2 regions of the Mesorhizobium sp. B2-4-14 genome follow, and region 1 is predicted to be linked to the other one. Evidence: predicted binding sites of a transcription regulator. Region 1 holds the regulator's gene; the other holds the start of a gene.

The links. The regulator PhoB, encoded in region 1, activates phosphate uptake and scavenging genes when phosphate is short. The targets are predictions, from matches to a motif close to TGTCATNNANCTGTCAT.
Region 2: a site for PhoB is predicted at 1,562-1,578, ahead of FJ938_RS09240 (PhoX family phosphatase). Genes of this name have one in related genera too.

Annotation. Positions count from the first base shown of each region.
Region 1 covers NZ_VFVA01000039.1:8,135-12,162, reverse strand. The annotation lists gene xylF (D-xylose ABC transporter substrate-binding protein) at 1-687, opposite strand, end outside; gene FJ938_RS25045 (ROK family protein) at 956-2,200, shown strand; gene phoB (phosphate regulon transcriptional regulator PhoB) at 2,213-2,902, opposite strand; gene phoU (phosphate signaling complex protein PhoU) at 3,018-3,725, opposite strand; gene pstB (phosphate ABC transporter ATP-binding protein PstB) at 3,751-4,028, opposite strand, start outside.
Region 2 covers NZ_VFVA01000007.1:139,971-143,998, reverse strand. The annotation lists gene FJ938_RS09240 (PhoX family phosphatase) at 1-1,508, opposite strand, end outside; gene FJ938_RS09235 (hypothetical protein) at 1,623-2,030, opposite strand; gene urtA (urea ABC transporter substrate-binding protein) at 2,343-3,653, shown strand; gene urtB (urea ABC transporter permease subunit UrtB) at 3,770-4,028, shown strand, end outside.

The DNA.
Region 1 (4,028 bases):
TGCCGCGACGACGCCGCCGGCGGTGCCGTCATTGGCGGCGACCACGGCGTCGACCTTGTTGTCGTTGGCGGTCAGGAACTGCTCCATGTTCTTCTGGGCGTTGGCGGGCAGCCAGCCGTCCGTATAGGCCTCGCCGACATTCTTGATCTTGCCGCTATCGATGGCCGGCTTGAACACTTCCATCGAGCCCGAGAACAGGAAGTCGGCATTCGGATCGGCACCCGAGCCCTTGATGAAGACATAGTTGCCTTCCGGCTTGACCTTGAACACCGCGCGGGCCTGCATGCGGCCGACTTCCTTGTTGTCGAAGGTCAGGTAGAAGACGTCCTTGTTCTCGATCAGGCGGTCATAGCCGACGACCGGAATGCCTTCATCCAGCGCCTTCTGGACGGCCGGGCCGATGGCCGAGGCATCCTGCGCCAGGATGATCAGCGAATTGGCGCCCTGCGAGATCAGGCTCTCGACATCGGTGAGCTGCTTGCCCGGATTGGACTGTGCGTCGGCGGAGATGTACTTGTCGCCTGCGGCCTCGATCGCCTTCTTCATGGCGGCCTCGTCGGTCTTCCAGCGCTCTTCCTGGAAGTTGGACCAAGAAACGCCGATGACCTTGCCCTTCGCCTGCGCGACCGACGCGAGCGTCAGTGACATGGCGACACCCGCCAGGATGGCGACTGCGAATCTCTTCATGATATCCTCCCTGCGCCGCGTATGGCGCGACCAAACTGACCCGAAGGCCGGCACAAAGGCTCTATTTTTTCGAGCCTCAAAAAAAATAGTGATGCATCGCCGGAAGGCTGTCAACAATGATTCTGATGGATTTTGAGGCCCGAGAACTTTTTTCGAGCCCCGCAATAAATAAATGACATCGCCGGCCGCTTCTGCCAGTATTTGATCTGTTGCCGCAGTGTTCGAGGGGCACGACGAGCTGCGGCGACCGGGAGGATATTGGAAAGGCATGTCGGTCGGAATCCGCCACGACGATCTGCGCCGGCGCAACCGCGCAATGGTGATTGCGGCCGTGCGCCGGGCCGGCCAGCCCTCGCGCACCGAAATAGCCGCGACCACCGGCCTCAGCCACTCCACCATATCGGCGATTTCCTCTGATCTGATCGGCGAAGGTATCCTGGCCGAAGGCAAGCCGAGCGAGGCCGGCGCGCTCAAACGCGGCAGGCCGCAGGTCGGGCTTGGCCTCAATCCGGAAGCCGCAACGGTGATGACCGTGGTGCTGTCGCTGAATTTCCTGTCCGTCGCCGTCATCGACTATGCCGGCCAGGTCATATCAGAGGAACAGCGCCGGCTGGATACGCTGACCATGTCGCGCGATGCACTGATCGGCGAATGCGTCGCCATCGTGCGGCGGCGCCTAGAGGATCCCGACCTCGACGTGCGCAGCGTCGCCCGCATCGCGCTGGCGATCCAGGGCATCACCGACACCGATGCCCGGGCAATGCTGTGGTCGCCCATCACGCCGCAGACCGACATCGCCTTCGCCGACATACTCGAAGCCGAGTTCGGCATCCCCGCCACCGTGGAGAATGACTGCAACATGATGGCGGTGGCGCTGCGCTGGCGCGATCCGGAGCGCTACCGCGACGACTTCATCGCCATTCTCCTTTCGCACGGTATCGGCATGGGCCTGGTGCTGAAGGGCGAGCTCTTCACCGGCACCCATTCCTCGGGCGGCGAATTCGGCCATATGATCCATCGGCCAGGCGGCGCGCTCTGCCGCTGCGGGCGGCGCGGCTGCGTCGAAGCCTATGCCGGCAATTACGCCATCTGGCGCAACGCCAGGCAGCTCAGCGAGGACACCGAGCCGGTCGCCGATGTCAGCGACGCGCAGATGCGGGCGCTGGCGGCGACGGCGCGGCAAACGGACGGGCCCGAGCGGGAGGCCTACCGCAGGGCCGGCGAGGCGCTGGGCTACGGCCTCGGCAGCCTGTTCGCGCTGATCGATCCCGCCCCCGTCGCCATGGTCGGCGTCAGCGCCGCCGCCTTCGACCTGATCGAGCCGGCATTGCGCGAGGCCATCGCCCAGACCGCCGGCGGCCAGCACTCGAAATCGATTTCCTTCGACACCGAGCCCAACGAGTTGCCGCTGATCCGCGAGGGCTGCGCCATGCGGGCGCTGACCTTCGTCGACCAGGAGATTTTCGCGCCGGGCATGCAGGCGAAAGCCGGCTCCGGGAAGAACGTGGCCTGAATAAAGTCGCGCTCAATCCTCGCGGATTGCATACCCCGCACCACGAATGGTGCGGATGACGTCGGGCATGCGGCCGTTATTGACCGCCTTGCGCAACCGGCCGACATGCACATCCACCGTGCGCTCGTCGATATAGATCGTCTCCCCCCAAACATTGTCGAGCAGCTGGCTGCGCGAAAACACCCGGCCGGGATGACGCATCATGAATTCGAGCAGGCGGAATTCGGTCGGCCCGAGCCGGATCTCGCTCTTCTTGCGGTAGACGCGATGTGATTCGCGGTCGAGCACGATGTCGCCCACCTTGAGCACGCTGGACAGCACTTCCGGCTTGGCGCGGCGCAGCAGCGCCTTGACCCTGGCCATGAATTCCGGTGTCGAGAACGGCTTGACCAGATAATCGTCGGCGCCGGTCGAAAGGCCGCGCACGCGGTCGCTTTCCTCGCCGCGCGCCGTCAGCATGATGATCGGCAGCCGCTCGGTCTCGGGCCGCATCCTTAGCCGGCGACAGAGTTCGATCCCGGACACCGCCGGCACCATCCAGTCGAGCACCAGGAGGTCGGGGACGTTCTCCTGCAGGCGAATCTCCGCCTCGTCGCCGCGCGGGACCACCTCGACCTGGTAGCCTTCCGATTCCAGATTGTAGCGGAGGAGCACGCCGAGTGGCTCCTCATCCTCCACCACCATGATGCGTGGCGCGATCATCGACTGGTCACCTCTAAGGCAATTCCAGGAAAAGTGTGAAGCGGTTTTCCGTCCGGAATTGCATGGAAACAAGAGAGAGAGCGGTTTTCCGTAAAACGGTGAACCGCTCTGACGATCAAGCCGCCGGCGCCGACATCGCCGTTTCGTCCTGCTTCGGACGATTCGCGGGCAGCTGCGTACCGGTCAGCACATAGTAGGCATTCTCGGCGATGTTGGTCACATGGTCGCCGATGCGCTCGAGATTCTTGGCGCAGAACAACAGATGCGTGCAAGCCGTGATGTTGCGCGGATCCTCCATCATGTAGGTGAGAAGTTCGCGGAACACGGAGGTGTATTTGACGTCGATACGTTCGTCATCGGCGCGCAGCTTGGCAAGGGCCTCGGCATCGTGCGCCGCATACTCCTCGATCACGCCCTGCACCTGGATCAGCACCAGCTGCGCCATGGCGTCGATGGAATGCGACAGGTCGCGCGGCGTGGTGGACAGGCCGACCGTACCGACGCGCTTGGCGATGTTCTTGGCAAGGTCGCCAATGCGTTCGAGGTCACCGGCCATGCGGATCGACCCGACGACATGCCGCAGATCGTCGGCCATCGGCTGGCGCTTGGCGATCAGCGTGATGGCGCGGTCGTCGAGTTCGCGCTGGCGCGCGTCCATGATGACGTCGTCGGAGACAACGCGCTGTGCCAGCGCGTTGTCGGAGTTCAGCAGCGCCTTGGTGGCGCCGCCGACCATCGAGCTGGCGAGATCGCCCATGTCGCTGATCAGCCTGCTGATCTGTCCGAGATCCTCGTCGAAAGAAGCGACTGTGTGTTCGGCCATGATCCTGGTCCTCGTATGCGTGAGATCAGCCGAAGCGGCCGGTGATATAGTCCTGCGTGCGCTTCTCGCGGGGCGATGTGAAGATCTTCTCCGTACGATCGAACTCGACCAGCTCGCCCAGATACATGAAAGCCGTCTGGCGCGACACGCGCGCCGCCTGCTGCATGTTGTGGGTGACGATGACGATCGTGTAGTCGGCTTGCAGCTCGTCGATCAATTCCTCGATCTTGGCGGTCGACAGCGGGTCGAGCGCCGATGCCGGCTCGTCGAGCAGGATGACCTCCGGCTTCACCGCCACGGTGC
Region 2 (4,028 bases), on a different contig from region 1:
TTGCCGCACAGAACGAACAGGTCCCAGGTGTATTTGTCGGCGGTGTGGTCGGCGTCGCTGCCGCGGCCGCCCGGCGGGATCAGTTCGACGATGTGGCCCCAGAGGTTTTCGGGCCGCGTGTTGGCTGGATTGACCTTGGATTCCTCGCGCTTCTTGTTCTTAGTCATGACGGCGTAGACGCGGCCGGTGACCGGATTGGTCTCGATGTCCTCCGGCCGGTCCATCGGGGTCGCGCCAAGCGCATCGGCGGCCAGCCGTGTTTTCAGCAGCACCTCCGCCTGGTCGGCAAAACCGTTATCGACGGTGAGCTTGCCCTGGCCATGGATCAGCGGCAGCCATGTCATGGTGCCATCGGCATCGTAACGAGCGACCGAAAGCACGCCATCGTCCAGAAGGCCGTTGCTCGAAGCGGGGTTCGCCTTGTCATAAGCCTTGTTCGAGACGTAGCGGTACATATATTCGAAATAATCGTCGTCACCCATGTAGACGACGATGCGGCCATCCTTGTTGACGACGACCGTAGAGGCCTCGTGCGACATGCGGCCAAGGGCCGTGCGCTTCACCGGTTTGGACTTGGGGTCGTAGGGGTCGATCTCGACCACCCAGTCGAAGCGGTTGGTTTCGTTCGGTTCCTTGTCGATGTTGAAGCGGTCGTGAAAGCGACCGCGGCCGTAAATGTCGGAGCCGTCAAAGCCGTAACGGTCGAGAATGCCTGCTGTAGGGGCCTTCTTTGGATCGCCGCCGAACAGATCGGAAACGCCCTCCTCGCAGGTCAGCACCGTCCCCCATGGGGTAACGCCGCCGCTGCAATTATAGCTGGTGCCGAGCACCTTGGTGCCGGTCGCATCGGCTGAGGTCTTCATCAGCGCATGGCCAGCCACGGGGCCGGAGACGGTCATTTCGGTGTTGGCGGTGATGCGGCGGTTAAGCGGGCTATCGTCGATGGTTTGCCACTTGCCGTCCTTGAGCATGACCTCGACGATCGAATGCCCCATCGCCGCCAGCCCGAGATCGACCTGTTCCTTGCTCATCGCCTTGCCGGCGCCGTCCTCGGTCATGCCGGGGAACATCACGTTCGGCGAGATGTATTCGTTGTTGACGCAAAGCAAGCCGTGGTCGGAGTTCACAGATCCCTTGGGCAGCGGCATGAAGGCGATGTAGTCGCAATTGTAGCCGAAGCGCCTTTCCTGTTCGTCGGCCGCGATCGTATTGCCGTCGAAATCCGGCAGGCCCGCGACAAGCGGATCGCCCCAGCGTGCGACGATCGTCGTTTCATAGCCGTCGGCTGCGGCGTGGGTCTTGCCATAGACTCGGTTCAGTTCGGGAAAACCGAGGGTGGAAAGGGCGGCGGCGGCATGTGTTTCGCCGGCAAACAACGAGCCGACAAAGCCGCCGCCGGCGACCAGGGCGCCAGATGCGAGGCTGCCCTTCAGGAGAGTACGGCGCGAAACGCGCTCGGCGATGACATCGCGAATGACGGGGGAGGATGAGGACGGGGAATCGGCCATGTGTCTGCCTCTCGAGGTGGATGTGACGGCGCAAAGCTGCCTATCCAGCTTCGGCAACATCCAGATGACATGAGAGAAAGCTCGCCTCGCGGCGAGGGCCGTCACCAGGACGGGCTATTGGCTGCCGCCCCTGGTGCAGGTCGAGGCGGTGAAGGCCCCGTCCGGCTGCTTCATGATGATATCGAAGGAGGGCGGGTTCTGGCCATCCAGGGTTGCCTGGGTCAGGGACAGGGAATTGCCACCGGTGGTGTAGCCGCCGAGCGGTCCCAACCAGGAGATCACACCGTTTGCGTCCATCTGGTAGTTATAGCCCTGTTGGACGGCGCCGAAGGTGACAGGGCCGGTGTAGACATTTCCCTTGATGGTGATGACGCCCAGGTTGAGGAACATGCCGAGCAGATAAACTTCGCAGTGATAGGTGCCGTCGGGCATCCTGCCGCCGCTGAAGTCGGCCCGCGCGGCTCCGGTTCCCACCGCCAGAAGTAATATTCCGATGAATATGCGTGAAATGCTGGATGCCATGACGTTGCCTGTCTGAAGTCGAGCTTGCCCCATTTTCGCGTCGGGCCGCAACATTTGTCAGCGGTGATCCGTTCACAAAGGTCAAAATATAGGCATCAGATAAATTTGAGCTAAAATTAGGCAATTTGCCTTGTGCGCTGCGCAAATTTCCCTCACTCAAATTTTTTCGGCTCTCTTTGTTTTGTTTGGTCTGATGTAATAAGCGGCTGACAATGTTTGGCTATTTCGCTTTTTCGGACATCCCATTCGCGGTTGGCATGTAGGTTGCATCGCGTTGTTTCAGTGCAATCAACCAGCTTGGGAGTGTTCAGCATGAGGGGTAGTTTCTCGACAATAACAAAAATGTTTTCGGCGAGCGTGGTGGCCGCTGGCCTGTTGATGTCGGTTCCCGCCAGGGCCGCCGACGACACGATCAAGGTCGGCATCCTCCATTCGCTGTCAGGGACAATGGCGATTTCGGAGACGACGCTGAAGGACGCCATGCTGATGCTCATCGACGAGCAGAACGCCAAGGGTGGCCTGCTCGGCAAAAAACTTGAGGCCGTCGTCGTCGATCCGGCTTCCAACTGGCCACTGTTCGCCGAGAAGGCGCGTGAGCTGATTTCCAAGGACAAGGTGGCGGCGGTGTTCGGCTGCTGGACCTCGGTGTCGCGCAAATCGGTGCTGCCAGTGTTCTCCGAGCTCGACAACATCCTGTTCTACCCCGTCCAGTATGAAGGCGAGGAGAGCGAGCGCAACGTGTTCTACACCGGCGCCGCACCGAACCAGCAGGCCATTCCAGCCGTCGACTATCTGATGAGCGAGGATGGCGGCTTGGTGAAGCGCTGGGTGCTCGAAGGCACCGACTATGTCTACCCACGCACCACCAACAAGATTCTCGAAGCCTATCTGAAGGCCAAGGGCGTCGCGGCGGAAGACATCATGGTCAACTACACGCCGTTCGGCTTCTCCGATTGGCAGACCGAGGTCTCGGCGATCAAGAAGTTCGGTTCGGCCGGCAAGAAGACGGCCGTCGTTTCGACCGTCAACGGCGACGCCAACGTGCCGTTCTACAAGGAGCTCGGCAACCAGGGCATCAAGGCGGAGGACATCCCCGTCATGGCGTTCTCGGTCGGCGAGGAAGAACTGGCCGGTCTCGACACTGCGCCGCTGGTCGGCCATCTCGCGGCCTGGAACTACTTCGAGAGCGTCGACACGCCCGAGAACAAGAAGTTCATCGCCGACTGGCACAAGTTCATCAAGAGCGACAGGCGCACCACCAACGACCCGATGGAAGCCCATTATATCGGCTTCAACATGTGGGTGAAGGCAGTCGAAAAGGCCGGTACCACCGATCCTGACAAGGTTATCGACGCCATGGTCGGCGTATCGGTGCCGAACCTGACCGGCGGCTATTCGACCATGATGCCGAACCACCACATCACCAAGCCGGTGCTGATCGGCGAAATCCAGGCCGACGGGCAGTTCGAGACGGTGTCGCGCACACCTGGCCTGGTGATGGGCGATGAATGGTCCGATTACCTCCCTGACTCCAAGGACCTGATTTCCGATTGGCGCGCGCCCTTGTCCTGCGGCAACTTCAATGTCGCCACAGGCAAGTGCGGCGGCAAGGGCACGAACTGATCCTCCCGGTCTGTCGGGTCGCGGAGTGGTCCGCGACCCGAGACCGCAGCCCGGGCGGACTTATTCCTCCAGTCCGTCCGGGCGCAACATCAACCCTTGGGATTGACCCTATTCCGATGACCGCGATGCGCATGATTGGCCTGACGCTGTTGTTGCTGCTGACGATATTTTCGCCGTCGCATGCCGACGAAGCCGATCTGCGCGCCACCATCGCCAAATTCGCCACGGCCAAAGGTTTTTCGGAGACGGGCGCCGTCGTCCATGAACTGGCGGCCACCGCCGACCCGGTAGTCGCACGGCCGCTTGCCGCGCTTGCCGACGGTAGTCTTTACATCCGCAAGGCCGACTCCCTGGTGTTCACCGGCAAGGAAACCG